2 linked regions of the Alicycliphilus denitrificans K601 genome follow. The protein of the gene in region 2 interacts with the protein of the main gene of each other region in a pairwise test. Links are inferred from orthologs where the notes say so. Each region holds a gene or a part of one and is shown on either strand. Other genes may lie near its edges.

What was found.
Region 1: the proteins of rlmB (region 2) and tsaE interact in binary tests that used the Escherichia coli proteins (3 or more experiments, as listed by UniProt). The link is inferred for Alicycliphilus denitrificans K601 from one-to-one orthologs.

The regions. Positions count from the first base shown.
Region 1 is NC_015422.1:4,203,844-4,211,266, forward strand. What follows is about bases 2,736-5,709. They hold tsaE (tRNA (adenosine(37)-N6)-threonylcarbamoyltransferase complex ATPase subunit type 1 TsaE), read right to left. Parts: upstream 4,491-5,709; coding sequence 3,981-4,490; downstream 2,736-3,980. Other genes in these bases: ALIDE2_RS20015 (N-acetylmuramoyl-L-alanine amidase), read right to left, coding at 2,736-3,984; queG (tRNA epoxyqueuosine(34) reductase QueG), read left to right, coding at 4,473-5,555; ALIDE2_RS20030 (AEC family transporter), read right to left, coding at 5,614-5,709. In the rest of the region: xdhB (xanthine dehydrogenase molybdopterin binding subunit), read right to left, coding at 1-439; xdhA (xanthine dehydrogenase small subunit), read right to left, coding at 449-2,008; ALIDE2_RS20010 (cupin domain-containing protein), read right to left, coding at 2,218-2,553; more of ALIDE2_RS20015, read right to left, coding at 2,578-2,735; more of ALIDE2_RS20030, read right to left, coding at 5,710-6,531; ALIDE2_RS20035 (tripartite tricarboxylate transporter substrate binding protein BugE), read left to right, coding at 6,724-7,423. UniProt on the Escherichia coli protein: Required for the formation of a threonylcarbamoyl group on adenosine at position 37 (t(6)A37) in tRNAs that read codons beginning with adenine.
Region 2 is NC_015422.1:2,975,920-2,983,192, forward strand. What follows is about bases 1,368-4,191. They hold rlmB (23S rRNA (guanosine(2251)-2'-O)-methyltransferase RlmB), read right to left. Parts: upstream 3,241-4,191; coding sequence 2,494-3,240; downstream 1,368-2,493. Other genes in these bases: ALIDE2_RS14180 (VOC family protein), read left to right, coding at 1,368-1,516; ALIDE2_RS14185 (VOC family protein), read left to right, coding at 1,639-2,022; ALIDE2_RS14190 (SRPBCC domain-containing protein), read left to right, coding at 2,029-2,487; sstT (serine/threonine transporter SstT), read left to right, coding at 3,383-4,191. Outside these bases: ALIDE2_RS14170 (VOC family protein), read left to right, coding at 64-516; ALIDE2_RS14175 (SRPBCC family protein), read left to right, coding at 549-995; more of ALIDE2_RS14180, read left to right, coding at 1,031-1,367; more of sstT, read left to right, coding at 4,192-4,594; ALIDE2_RS14205 (ABC transporter ATP-binding protein), read right to left, coding at 4,628-5,350; ALIDE2_RS14210 (arylesterase), read left to right, coding at 5,375-6,022; ALIDE2_RS14215 (DUF2189 domain-containing protein), read right to left, coding at 6,036-6,866; ALIDE2_RS14220 (PLP-dependent transferase), read right to left, coding at 6,979-7,273. UniProt on the Escherichia coli protein: Specifically methylates the ribose of guanosine 2251 in 23S rRNA.

The sequences.
Region 1 (7,423 bases), 1.2 Mb from region 2 along the record:
GCTCGCGCGTGCGGGCGACCACGGCGAACACCGGCTGGCCCAGGTAGCGGATCTCGCCGTCGCACAGGATGGGGTCGTCGTGCACGATGGAGCCCCAGTCGTTGGCGCCGGGGATGTCCGCCGCCGTGAACACGCGCACCACGCCGGGCATGGCGCGCACGGTATCCAGATCCATGCCCAGCAGCCGGCCCGCGGCCACCGGCGCCAGGCCCAGCGCGCAGTGCAGCGTGCCGGCGAGCTCGGGAATGTCGTCGGTATAGGTGGCGCTGCCGGAGACGTGCAGCACCGCCGATTCGTGCGCCTGGCTGATGCCCACGCGCGCGCCCGCCTGGTGCGCGCGCGCCTCGGCGCCGGGGTCCAGGCGTAGCCGCTGGTTGTCCTGGTAGGGCGCGAAGGCGGCGGGGTGGTTCAGCACATGGCCGGGGACGGGTTTGTTCATGATGGCTCCTTACACGCCGTGCGGCAGCACGCTGAACACGCTGGTACGGCCCGCGTCCAGCGGCCCCTGGGGGCGCGTTTCCAGCCACAGGCGCTGCAGCAGGTTCTGCGCCACCTGCAGGCGGTAGGCGCTGCTGGCGCGCATGTCGGTCAGGGGCTGGAAGTCCTGCGCCAGCGCCTGCTGCGCGGCGCGCACGCTGTCCTCGGTCCAGGGCTGGCCGAGCAGCGCGGACTCGGCGCGGGCCGCGCGCTGCACGGTGGCCGCCATGCCGCCATAGGCCAGGCGTACGCTGGCGACGGTCTCGCCATCCAGCGCGATGGCCATGCCCGCGCACAGTGCCGAGATGTCGCAGTCGAAGCGCTTGCTGATCTTGTAGCCGCGCACCTGGCGCGCAAAGGCCGCGAGCGGCACGACGATGGCCTGCACGAACTCGCCCTCCTGCAGCGCGTTCTTCATGTAGTCCAGGTAGAAGTCGGGCAGCGGCAGGCGGCGCACGGCGGCTCCGCGGCGCAGCTCGACCTGCGCGTCCAGCGCCATCAGGATGGGGGCCGAGTCGCCGATGGGCGAGCCGTTGGCCACGTTGCCGCCCATGGTGCCGGCGTGGCGTATGGGCGTGGAGGCGAAGCGCAGCCATACGTCGGTCAGCGCCGGGGCGCGCGCGGCGAGCGCGGCCCAGGCCTGCTCCAGCGTGGCGCCAGCGCCTATCCAGAGCGCGCCGTCTCGCTCCTCCACGGCGCGCAGCTCCCGCACGCCGCCCAGGTAGATCAGGTCGCCCACGTCGCGAAACTGCTTGTTCACCCACAGGCCGATGTCGGTGGAGCCCGCCAGCAGCCGCGCCTGGGGCTGCTCCAGGCGCAGCCGCGCCAGGTCCTCCAGCGTGCGCGGGGCGTGGAAGTGGTCAGTGCGCTCGCTGATCGTGTGGTGGGCGGCGCCGTAGGCCAGGGCGGGTTCCTGCGCCAGGGCTTGCAGCGCCCTGGCCACGGCGGCGCGGTCGAACGCGGCCGCGGGCAGGTCGAACATGCGCTGGCCCGCGTCCAGGATGGGGCGGTAGCCCGTGCAACGGCACAGGTTGCCCGAGAGGTCGTCCGCGAGCTGCTGGCGCGTGGGCCGGGTACCTGCCTGCCGGTGCTGCTCGTAGGTGTTCCACAGCGACATCGCGAAGCCCGGCGTGCAGAAGCCGCACTGCGAGCCGTGGCACTCCACCAGGGCTTGCTGCACCGGGTGCAGGGGCTGGGCCGCGCCGCCGCAGCAGGACTGTGCGGGGGTCATGGCTTGCAGGTCCTCTACCGTGAACAGGGCCTTGCCGTCGAGCGTGGGCAGGAACTGTATGCAGGCGTTGACGCTGGCGAGCTGCAGCTGGCCATTCGCGTCCAGCTCGCCCAGCACCACGGTGCAGGCGCCGCAGTCGCCCTCGTTGCAGCCCTCCTTGGTGCCCGTGCAGCGGACGTCCTCGCGCAGCCAGTCCAGCACCGTGCGCGTGGTGTGCATCCCCTGGATGCTGACCACCGCGCCGCGGTGGTAGAAGCGGATGGGGCGGGCGTCGGCGGAGGAAGGTGTGGCGTGTGTCATGGGACGGTCCAGGCGTGCAGCGGGGCGCAGTGCGCGGTCATTGCTTCTATGGTGCACGCAGGCGGCGCCCCCGAGCATTCCCGCCGCGCAATATTCGATATGCAATGAGTCTTATAAGACCTGGGTTAACCCGCATGAAAACGCCCCGGAACGGGGCGCCGCGGAGCGGGCGGCCGCCATCCAAGGGCCGCCGGGCGCTGCCGCCGGACCTATGCGGCGGGCAGCAGGCAGATCGTCAGCAGCAGGGAGGTGTCCTGCACGGCGGCAAGCGCATGGGGCTGGCCCGCGGCCAGGTACACCAAGTCGCCGGCCTGCATACGCTGGGTGCGGCCATCGACGGTGAGGTCAAGCGCGCCCTCCATGCATTGCAGCGTAATCTCGCACTGTACGCGATGCTCGCGCATGGTGTGGCCGCGCGGCAGCACTAGGCGCACCACCTCCAGCTGGGCGGCCTTGAACAGGGCGGTGGAGACGGTGTCGGTCAGCCGCTCGCCGAGCGGCTCCAGGCGGGTGATTTCTCCCGGGGCGACGTGGGGCAGTGCCATGGCGAGTCCTCCTGAGCCCCATGCCTAGACCGACCGGCTGCGTGCCAGCGGCGGGTTCTTGGCGAAGTAGCGGATGATGCCGCGCATCAGCGCGTCGGCCAGCTGCTCCTGATAGGCGGCCGAGCGCAGCTTGGCCTCCTCCTCGGGGTTGCTGATGAAGGCCGTCTCCACCAGCACGCTGGGGATGTCCGGCGCCTTCAGGACCGCGAAGCCGGCTTGCTCCACGCGCGGCTTGTGCAGCCGGGCCATGCCGCCGATCTCGCCCAGCAGCACGCTGCCGAGCTTGAGGCTATCGTTGATCTGCGCCGTGGTGCTCATGTCCAGCAGCGCGCGCTGCACGTGCCGGTCCTGGCTGCCCACGTTCACGCCGCCGATCAGGTCGGCCTCGTTCTCCTTGTTGGCGAGCCATCGCGCGGCGGAGCTCGACGCCCCGCTCTGGCTCAGCGCGAACACGCTGGCGCCGCGCGCCGACGGGGTGGTGAAGGCATCGGCATGGATGGAAACGAATAGGTCGGCCTGCACGCGCCGCGCCTTCTCCACGCGCGTGCCCAGCGGCACGAAGTAGTCGCCGTCGCGCGTGAGGAAGGCGCGCATGGGGTTGCCGCCCACCTGGGTGGCGTTGATGCGGTCGCGCAGCTGGTGCGCCACCTTGAGCACCACGTCCTTCTCGCGCGTGCCGCCGGGGCCTATGGCGCCGGGGTCCTCGCCGCCATGGCCGGGGTCCAGGGCGACGATGATGAGGCGGTCGGTGGCGCGCGCCGTGGCGGGCGCCGCGCCGCGCGTGCGGGGCGGCGCGGCCGGCGCAGGCGCGTTCCCCGGCGCGGGCGGCGTTGGCATGCCCGGCTTGAGGCTGTGCTGCGCGATCAGCTCGTCCAGCGGGTCCGGGGCGGGCGCCTTGGCAATGTCCGGCGCGGCCGGCTGCGGGGCGCCGGCGGAAGATCCGGCGTCGCGCAGGCGCTCGGCGATCAGGGCCTCCAGCGGATCGGGCGGCACTGCGGGGTAGAGGTCGAACACCAGCCGGTGCTGGTAGGCGGCGACGGGCTGCAGCGTGAACACCTGGGGACGCGCCGCCTGCTTGAGATCCACCACCAGGCGCACCACGCCGGGCGCGTACTGGCCCACGCGGATGCCGGCGATGTTGGGGTCGTCGGGCCGCACCTTGGCCACCAGTTCGCGCAGCGAGGGGTCAAGGTCCAGTCCCTCGATGTCCACCGCCAGGCGCGGCGGCGTGGGCACGAAGAACTGCTTGGCGACGAGCTGGCGGTCGGATTCGATGGTCACGCGCGAATACTCGGGCGCGGGCCACACGCGCACAGCCACGATGGTGGCGCCGCGTGCGATCTGCTGCCGGCCCAGCAGCAGTACCAGGCTGCCCGCCTGCAGCAGCGTGCGGCGGGTGTGGAGCGGGTGGGGGAGGGGCGCGTCGCTCATGGGGTGTCGAGTCCTTGCAGTATGGCGCTGCCCAGGGGCGTGTGCGCCTGCAGAGTCACATGCCGGGCCAGATCATCCTCTGCTTCAATGTAAAGAGCAATATCCGCTGGCGGAGCAAGGGAACCGGCATTGTCCGGCCATTCGGCCAACTTCAGGCCGGGGCTGGCGAAGATGTCGCGAAAGCCGGCGTCCTCCCACTCGCGCGGGTCGTGGAAGCGGTAGAAGTCGAAATGCCATATGAACAGCCCTGGCGCCTGGTGCGGTTCGACCACGGCATAGGTCGGGCTTTTGATGCGCCCGGCCACGCCCAGGGCGCGCAGCAGGTGGCGCACCAGGGTGGTCTTGCCCGCACCCAGGTCGCCGTGCAGGGCAATGAAGGCGTTGGCCAGGCCCGGCTGCGCGGCCAGCCGCGCGGCGAAGCGCGCCGTGTCGTCCTCGTCCTGCCAGCGCAGCGACAGGCGGCGGGGCGTTTCTACAATCGGGTGTTGATGGTGTGCAGCAGTCAACTCGTTCCTCGGATCCAGGGCTGGGCGCGCGAGCTGGGATTCTCCCAAATCGGCGTGGCCGGCGTGGACCTGTCCGCCGCCGAGCCTGGATTGATGCAATGGCTTGCCGAAGGTTTCCATGGCGAGATGCATTACATGGCCGCCCATGGCCTCAGGCGCGCGCGCCCGGCCGAGCTGGTGCCGGGCACGGTGAGCGTGATCACCGCGCGCATGGACTACCTGCCGCGCACCACGCCCGAAGGCTGGCAGGCCGTGGAGTTCGAGCGGCTGCGGCGCCCGCAGGAGGCCATCGTCTCCGTCTATGCCCGGGGGCGCGATTACCACAAGGTGCTGCGCGCGCGCCTGCAGAAGCTCAGCGACCGCATCGCCGAGGCCGTGGGCCCGTTCGGTCACCGCGTGTTCACCGACTCGGCCCCCGTGCTGGAGGCCGAGCTGGCGCGCCGCAGCGGCCAGGGCTGGCGCGGCAAGCACACGCTGGTGCTCTCGCGCGAGGCGGGCTCCATGTTCTTCCTCGGCGAGATCTACCTGGACATGGCGCTCGCGCCCACGGAGCCCGTCACCGCGCACTGCGGCAGCTGCCAGGCCTGCATGGACGTGTGCCCCACGCAGGCCATCGTGGCGCCGCACCGCGTGGACGCGCGCCGCTGTATCTCCTACCTGACCATCGAGCACGCGGGGCCCATCCCCCCGGCGCTGCGCCCCCTCATGGGCAACCGCATCTATGGCTGCGACGACTGCCAGCTGATCTGCCCCTGGAACAAGTTCGCCCAGCCCAGCAGCCTGCCCGACTTCGACGCGCGCGCTCCCCTGGAGGGGCAGCAGCTGGCGCAGCTGTTCGCATGGGACGAGGCCATGTTCCTGCGCATGACCGAGGGCGGGCCCATACGCCGCATAGGGCACGAGCGCTGGCTGCGCAACATCGCCGTAGCGCTGGGCAATGCGCTGCGCGCCACGCGCGATGCCGGCGAGGCCGGTGCCCTGCGCGCCGCGCTGGCAACGCGCGCCAACGACGCGAGCGCCCTGGTGCGCGAGCACGTGGCCTGGGCGCTGGCGCAAGGAATTTGAAAGAAAATTGGCTCTAGCGCCCGTGTATCAGGCGTAAGCAGCTATCAATAGGGTAGCATCAGCGCAGCATGCCGAGCGCGAACGTCAGGCTCGCCACCCCCAGCACGGTGGACAGCGTCACCAGCCCCGCCACGTAGGCGCCGTTGTAGCCCATGCGCGCCGCCAGCACGTAGCAGCTGGAGGCCGTGGAGACGGCGCAAAAGGCCATCAGCACGGTGGTCTGCGTGGCGTCGAGCCGCAGCAGCCGCGCAAAGGCCCAGGCGATCAGGGGCTGGGCCAGGTGGCGTATGAACAGCACCGACGCCGACAGCAGCTTGCTGCGCGTGAGCAGGCCGAACTGCATGCCCGCGCCCGCGGCCATGAGCCCCAGGGCCAGCGAGGCGGCGCCTATGCGGCTGACCGAGGGCTCCAGCCACGGCGGTATGCGAAAGCCCAGCAGATTGGCCACCAGGCCCGTGACCGTGGCGATGATCAGCGGGTTGCGCAGCAGCTCGCGCACGAAGCCCTGCTGGCTGCCGCGCGCCATGGGCCACACGGCCGCCACGTTCAGCACGGGTACGCACACGCCGATGAGCACGGCCACCATCAGCAGGCCCTGGGCGCCGGCCAGGCGGTCGGCCAGGGCCAGCACGATGAAGGAGTTGAAGCGGAACGCCACCTGGGCCGCCGCCGCGTGGTCGCGCCGGTCGATGTGCCGGCCCAGCCAGGGCAGGTGCGGCAGGCTGTAGGCCAGCGCCACGCCGCACAGGCCGGTGCCCAGGCCCGCGGCGACCAGGCTCGCGGCCTCGCCCACGTCGATGGGGCTCTTGACGATGGACTGGAATAGCAGCACTGGGAACAGCAGGTAGTACACCAGGCTTTCCACCGGCTGCCAGACGCTGCGGTTCAGGGGCGTGTAGCGGCAGATCAGGTAGCCGCACAGGATCAGGGAGAAGTCGGGGAAAAGGAGCTGCGCGTAATTCACGGCGCGCAGCATACCGTGACGACGCGTGTCGCGCAGGCGACGCGGCGGCACGCGGCCATGGGGCGTCCGGGCGGAAAAACGCGGGAAATCACTGGCAGATCGGGGTGCCGGAAGGGCCCACTCGGGCGCCCGGGTGCCTTAGGATCGCCGCCTACCCCTTTCTGGCATTTTTTACCCAACACGATTGGGATGAGGAGATCTCACATGCAACGACGCAACTGCCTGGCCCTGGCCCTGCTGGCGGCGACGGCCGGCACGGCCTTCGCGCAGGCCTACCCCAACAAGCCCGTCAAGCTGCTGGTGCCGTTTGCCGCCGGCGGCACGACGGACATCATCGCGCGGGTCATCGCCGACCCGCTGTCGCGCGCGCTGGGGCAGTCGGTAGTGGTCGAGAACCGCGGCGGCGGCGGCGGCATCATCGGCGCGCAGGAAACCGCGCGCGCCACGCCCGACGGCTACAACCTGGGCATCGCCACCGTGTCCACCACGGCCGCCAACCCGGCCATCAACACCAAGGTGCCGTACAACCCGCTGACGGACTTCACCCCCATCATCAACATCGCGGCCACGCCCAACATCATCGCGGTGCATCCGAGCTTCCCGGCCAAGGACTACAAGTCCTTCCTGGCGGAACTCCAGAAGAACCCGGGCAAGTATTCGTACGCCTCGTCGGGCACGGGCGGCATCGGCCACCTGCTGATGGAGCTCTACAAGAGCCTCTCCAACACCTTCGTCACGCACATCCCCTACCGCGGCGCGGGCCCGGCCCTCAACGACACGGTGGCCGGCCAGGTGCCCATCATCTTCGACAACCTGCCCTCGGCGCTGCCGTTCATCAAGAGCGGTAAGCTCGTGCCCATCGTGGTGTCCGCGCCGCAGCGCGTGGCGGCCCTGCCCAACGTGC
Region 2 (7,273 bases):
ACGTGACCGACGGCATTGCGCACCACCCACGCCATTTGCAAGCACCAACGTCAGGAGACACACATGCAGTTCACCCCCTACCTCAATTTCGACGGCAACTGCGCCGAGGCCTTTGCCTTCTACGCCAGGCTGTTTGGCGGCACCATCGTCCACCAGAGCACCTTCGGCGAGATGCCTGCGTCGGAAGGCATGCCAAAGCTGCCCGAATCGGCCAGGAACCGCATCATGCACGTGCACCTGCAGATTGAGGGGCAGTCGCTGATGGGCTCCGACACCATGCCGGCCGTGCCGGGGCAGGACCCTGCCCTGTGCGGCGGCGGCTACCAGCTGCCGCAGGGCTTGTGGGTGTCGATCCAGGCCGCCGATGCGGCCGAGGGGCAGCGCCTGTTCGACGCGCTCGGCAACGGTGGGCAGGTCGTGATGCCGTACGCGGCCACGTTCTGGTCGCCCGGCTTCGGCATGGTGCGCGACCGCTTCGGCACGCCGTGGATGGTGAACGTGACGGCGCAGCATTGATCCCCATGCATCAACCCACCCGAGGAGTCCCCATGTCCGACCGAACCGTCCATCTCCATCGCGTGCTGCGCGCCAGGCCCGAGAAAGTCTACCGTGCCTTCCTGGAGGCCGACGCCATGGCCAAATGGCTCCCGCCCCATGGCTTCACCTGCAAGGTGCATCACTTGGAAGCCCGCGCCGGGGGCACGTTCCGCATGTCGTTCCACAACTTCGGCACAGGCCACGGGCACTCGTTCTCGGGCGAGTACCTTGAACTCGTCCCGGACGCGCTCATCCGCTACACGGACCGGTTTGACGATCCGAACCTTCCTGGCGTGCTGGAAGTCACGGTCAGGCTCAAGCCGGTGGTCTGCGGCACGGAACTGAGCATCGCCCAGGCGGGAATCCCGCAGGCCATTCCCCTGGAGATGTGCTACCTGGGCTGGCAGGAGTCCCTCGCCCAGCTGGCCGCGCTCGTGGAGCCGGACATTCCAGACTAAATGTGCGCTGGCTTGCAAGGATGTGGAGAAGCGAAATGATGAAACCCGCGAAGAACACGATTTGCCTTTGGTACGACGGCGGCGCCGAGGAGGCCGCGCGCTTCTACGCCCGGACTTTCCCCGACTCGTCAATCGGCGCGATCCACCACGCCCCGGGCGACTTTCCATCCGGCAAGCAAGGCAATGTATTGACCGTCGAATTCACGGTCATGGGGATCCCCTGCCTCGGGCTCAACGGCGGCCCCGCGTTCAAGCACAGCGAGGCCTTCTCGTTCCAGATCGCGACCTCGGACCAGGCGGAAACCGACCGGTACTGGGATGCGATCGTCGGCAACGGCGGCGAAGAAAGCGTATGCGGCTGGTGCAGGGACAAATGGGGCATTTCCTGGCAGATCACGCCGGTGGCCCTGACCGAGGCAGTCACCGGCCCTGATCGCGCGGCCGCGAAGCGTGCGTTCGACGCCATGATGCAGATGCGCAAGATCGACATCGCCGCCATCGAAGCGGCGCGCCGCGGGTGAGGCGGATACCAGACCGAATGCCCTGCCGGCCACGCGATCACCGTTGACGCCTCCGACAAAGCACCCATCGACCACCACCCGCGTGCCTGATCGATCCACCCCCAGCCACCCAGGAGCCACAAATGAAACCCAATCCCGTCGTCTGGTTCGAAATCTATGTGCAGGACATGGAGCGCGCGCGGCGCTTCTATGAGACGGTATTCCAGTGCACGCTGCAACCGCTGGCGGCGCCCGCCGAGCTGGATGGCGGTCTGCAGATGCTGTCCTTTCCCGGTGACATGAGCACCATGGGCGCAAGCGGAGCACTGGTCAAGATGGAGGGCGCGCCCTCGGACGGCGGCACGCTGGTGTACTTCGCCTGCGACGATTGCGCCGTGGAGCAGGGCCGCGCCGAAGCCGCGGGAGGCCAGGTGTCCAAGCCCAAGTTTTCCATTGCGCCGCACGGGCACATTGCCCTCGTGATCGATACCGAAGGCAATTGCATCGGCCTGCATTCCATGCAGTGAATCGCCATGAGCCCTGCAGCATCCAACGAGATCCGCACGCTCTGCACCACGCGCGTGCTGGCCGCCTCGCCTGCGGCCGTATTCGGCGCCATTGCCGACTGGCGCCTGATCTCGCGCTGGTGGGGGCCGGCCGGCTTCCGCAGCACCTTCCACACGTTCGACTTCCGCCCGGGCGGACGCTGGATCCACACCCTGCACGGACCGGACGGCACCGACTACGCCAACGAATGCCGTTTCACCGAGATCGTGGCGTGCCAGCGCGTCGTGATCGAGCACACCAGCGCGCCCTGGTTCGAGCTGGCGCTCACCTTGGCGCCGCAGGACGGCGGCACCCGCATCGGCTGGCGCCAGACGTTCGCGGACACCGAGACCTGCGCGCGCCTGGCACCTGTCTGCGTGCCCGGCAACGAGCAGAACCTGGACCGGCTGGCCGCCGTGCTAGCCGACCTTGCGGCCAGGCGCTGAGGCCGGTCAGCCGCGCTGGCGCAGCGCCTCGTACAGGCACACGGCGCTGGCCACCGAAACGTTCAGACTCTCCACCGCTCCCTTCATCGGGATGCTTACGAGTTCGTCGCAGGTCTTACGCGTGAGCTGGCGCATGCCCGGTCCCTCGGCGCCCAGCACCAGCGCAACGGGGCCCTTCAGGTCCACCTGGTAGAGCGTCTTGTCGGCGTCGCCGCTGGTGCCGATGACCCAGATGTTGCGTTCCTTGAGCTCACCCAGCGTGCGCGCCAGGTTGGTGACCATGAAGTACGGCATGGTCTCGGCCGCGCCGCTGGCCACCTTGGCCACGGTGGCGCTGATTCCCACGGCATGGTCCTTGGGCGCTATCACGGCGTGCGCGCCCGCTCCGTCGGCCACGCGCAGGCAAGCCCCCAGGTTGTGCGGATCGGTCACGCCGTCGAGCACCAGCAGCAGCGGGTTCGCCACGCCGTCGGCCTCCAGCTGGTCGAGCAGATCGTCCAGCGAATGCAGCTGCGCCACGGCCTGCACGCGCGCGGCCACGCCCTGGTGTCCATGGCTGCCCGCCAGCTTGGCCAGGCGCAGGCCGTCGGCCTCGATCAGGCGCACGCCCGCTTCCTTGGCGCGCGCAAGGAACTGGCGCATGCGTGCGTCGCGGCGCGTGGCCTCGTAATACACCTCGATGATGGACTGCGGCGCCGTCTTCAGGCGCACGCCCACGGCATGGAAGCCGAACAGGATCTTGGGGGAAGACATGGCGGGGATTATCCGGGCTTGCGGGCCGGGCTTTTAGAATCGCGCCCACACCATTCCACGAGCCCCCTGGCCATCCGCCATGGCGCAAGCGTCCGCCCCGCCTATCCCGCGGGCACGCGCGGCTCCCGGTTCCTGTTGCACCATGATCCTCTCTCCCCTGCTGCGCCGTGCGCAGCGCACCAGCCTGGTCTCCCAGATCGCGATCGCGCTGATCCTGGGCGTGGCGCTGGCCGCCGCCTGGCCCGCCGCCACGCCCGCCGTGGCATTTCTGGGCCATCTCTTCATCTCCGCGCTCAAGGCAATCGCCCCGGTGCTGGTGTTCGTGCTGGTGGTAGCCGCCATCGGCAACCACCGCCCGGGCGAGAACACGCACATGCGCCCGATCCTGCTGCTGTACGCCATTGGCACGCTGGCCGCGGCCGCCGTGGGCGTGGCCGCCAGCATGTGGTTTCCGAGCACCCTAGCGCTCAAGGGTGCAGCACAGGCGCAGGCTGCGCCGGGCGCGGTCTCGGAGGTGCTGCTCAACGTGGTGGGCAGCATCGTGGCCAACCCGGTCAAGGCGCTGCAGGATGCCAACTACATCGGCATCCTGGCCTGGGCCGTGGCCCTGGGCGTGGCGCTGCGCCACGCCAGCGAGTCCACGCGCGAGATGCTGCAGGACGGCGCGCAGGCCGTCACGCGGATCATCCAGTGGGTGATCCGCTGCGCGCCGCTGGGCATCCTGGGCCTGGTGGCCACCACCCTCGCCGAGGCGGGCGCGCAGGCACTGTGGGGCTATGCGCAGCTGCTGGCCGTGCTGCTGGGCTGCATGCTGTTCATGGCGCTGGTGGTCAATCCCCTGATCGTGTTCCTGACCATCCGCCGCAACCCCTACCCGCTCGTGCTCACCTGCCTGCGCGAGAGCGGCGTGACGGCCTTCTTCACGCGCAGCTCGGCCGCCAACATCCCCATCAACCTGGCACTGGCCAAGCGCCTGAACCTGAGCGAAGAGACCTACAGCATCGCCATCCCGCTGGGCGCCACGATCAACATGGCGGGCGCCGCCATCACCATCAGCGTGCTGTCGCTGGCGGCCGCCCACACCCTGGACATCCATGTGGACGTGCCCACGGCACTGCTGCTGTGCTTGGTGGCCTCGGTCTGCGCCTGCGGCGCCTCGGGCGTGGCCGGGGGCTCGCTGCTGCTGATCCCGCTGGCCTGCAGCCTGTTCGGCATCGGCAACGACATGGCCATGCAGGTCGTAGGCGTGGGCTTCATCATCGGTGTGCTGCAGGACTCGGCCGAGACGGCGCTCAATTCGTCCACCGACGTGCTGTTCACGGCGGCTGCCTGCATGGCACCCCGGCGCGCCTGAACGAACGGCCCCGATGCCGTTCCTGGCATGCCGCTACACCAGGCGCCCGGCCTCGATGGTGATGCGCCGGTCGCAGCGCGCGGCGATGGCGCGGTCGTGCGTGACCAGCACCAGCGTCGTGCCCTGCTCGCGGTTGAGGGCGAACATCAGCTCCATGATGGTCTCGCCGGTGGCGAAATCCAGGCTGCCCGTGGGCTCGTCGGCCAGCAGCACGGCCGGCTCGACCACGAAGGCGCGCGCCAGCGCCACGCGCTGCTGCTCGCCACCCGAGAGCACCTTGGGATAGTGCGACAGGCGCTGGCCCAGACCCACGCGGCCCAGCATCTCGGTCGCGCGGCGGCGCGCGTCGCGGCTGCCGGCCAGCTCCAGCGGCAGCATCACGTTCTCCAGCGCCGTGAGGTTGCCCAGGAGCTGGAAGCTCTGGAACACGAAGCCCACCTGGCGCGCGCGCAGCGCGGCACGCTCGTCCTCGTCCAGCGCGAACAGGTCCTGCCCCGCCAGCCGCACCGTGCCGCGCGTGGGCGTATCCAGCCCTGCGATGATGGACAGCAGCGTGCTCTTGCCCGACCCCGAGGCGCCGACAATGGCGGCGGTCTCCTGCGGCGCGAGGCGGAAATCGATATCCCGCAAAATCTCCAGCGTGCCCGTGGAGTCGGTGACCGACTTGTACACATGCTCCACCGCGATGATGGGCTCCGGGGGCACGGGCGACTCGGAAGCGGTGGTTGTTGCCGCAGCGGCGAAGGGTTCGGACATGAAAGGTTCTCGACAGTGATGCGTATGTTTCGGCGTGACTTTATCGCGGCCGGCGCCCTGGCCCTGCTCGGCACGGCGCCTGCGCTCGCGCAGCAGAGCCGCAAGGCCGCCGCCAGGGCCCCCGTGATCCTGGTGGTGGGCGACTCGCTCAGCGCCGAATACGGCCTGCCGCGCGGCAGCGGCTGGGTGGCGCTGCTGGAGAAGCGGCTGGCCCAGGAAAAGATCGGCGCCACGGTGGTCAACGCTAGCGTGAGCGGCGACACCACGGCCGGCGGCCGCGCGCGATTGCCTGCGCTGCTCAGGCAGCACGGCCCCACGCACGTGGTGATCGAGCTGGGCGCCAACGACGCGCTGCGCGGCCTGCCCCTGACCAACACCCGGGACAACCTGGCATGGATGGTCGAGCAGTCACAGGCCGCCGGCGCGCGCGTGCTGCTGGTGGGCATGCAGATGCCGCCCAACTACGGTGCCGACTACGCACGCCGCTTCGCCGCCCTGTTCGAGGCCGTGGCCAAGGAACGCAAGGTCCCGCTGGTGCCGTTCCTGCTGCATGGCATTGCCGACGTGCCGGACTCCACGGCGCTGTTCCAGCCCGACCGCATCCATCCGCGCGCCGAGGCGCATCCGCGCATGCTCGACAATGTGTGGCCGCAGCTGCGCAAGCTGCTGTGAGCCGCAGGCGCCGTCAGGCTCCGTCCTGAGGGGGCGCGGAAACGGCAGGCTCCGCGGCGCGGGGTGCTGCCACCGCCGCACGGTAGGCGTGCCAGCTGGCATGGCCCAGTACCGGCCCGACCACGAGCAGGCCCGCCCCCCAGGTCCACCACAGGGAGAGCACGACCAGCGCGGTGATGAGCGCGCCCCACAGCAGCATCACGCCGGGGTTTTCCAGCACCACGCGCACGCTCGCGATGCCCGCCGTCAGCGCGTCGGTGTCGCGGTCAAGGATCATCGGAATGGACACCACCGTGCTGGAGAACACCAGGGCCGCGAACACCCCGCCCACCAGCAGGTAGACGACGATGAACTGCCAGTTGCCAGGGCTGAAAATCGCCTGCACCACGCCCGTGGTGGAGGGCATGCCGGTATTGAAGAACACCGCGAACACCACCAGCGATGCCCTGCCCCACAACAGTTCCAGCACGACGAGCACGAGCACCAGCATGCCCATGCTGCCCATGTGGCTGTCCCAGCAGGTGATGGACTCGCCCAGTTGCGGCGGCAGGCCCAGCTCGCGCCTGCGGCTCGTTTCGTACAGCCCCATGGCCAGGAACGGCCCCACGAGCAGGCAGCCGCTGACCAGCGACATGGTGTATTCGGGACTGGCCCGGAACACCCAGCCCAGCACCAGCGCCATGAGCCAGAAGCAGCCGCCATAGAACAGGGCGATGCCGGGCGCCGCCGCCACGTCGCGCAGGCCCCTGGCAAGCCAGCGGAACGGGTCCCGCCACCCCAGAGGGGTGAGCACCAGGGGGGCCGCAGGGGCGCTGGCGGATACGGGCGCGGGGGAATCGGTCATGGCGGCAAGCCGGCGGCGCGGCGGCGGTGGAAGTACGCCCACGATAACCAGCACCGGTCTTGCTGGACATCAAGGAAATCCCACCCCGGCAGCCGCCGGCCGTGCCTGCCCGTCAGCCGGCGAAGGCGCGCTCCATGGCCTGCGCCAGGTCCTGGCGCAGGTCTTCCACCGCCTCCAGCCCCACCGCGAAGCGCACCACCGTGCCGGCCTCGAGGTGCGGCGTGGCGCGCTCGCGCATGCCGGGCAGGTCGTAGGGCACCACCAGGCTCATGGGCCCGCCCCAGCTGTAGCCCAGCCTGAACAGGCGCAGGCCGTCGCAAAACGCATCCACCTGTGCCTGCGTGTGGCGCGCATCAATGACCACGCTGAACAGGCCCGCCGCGGCGCCCTCGGGGCCGCCAGCGCTG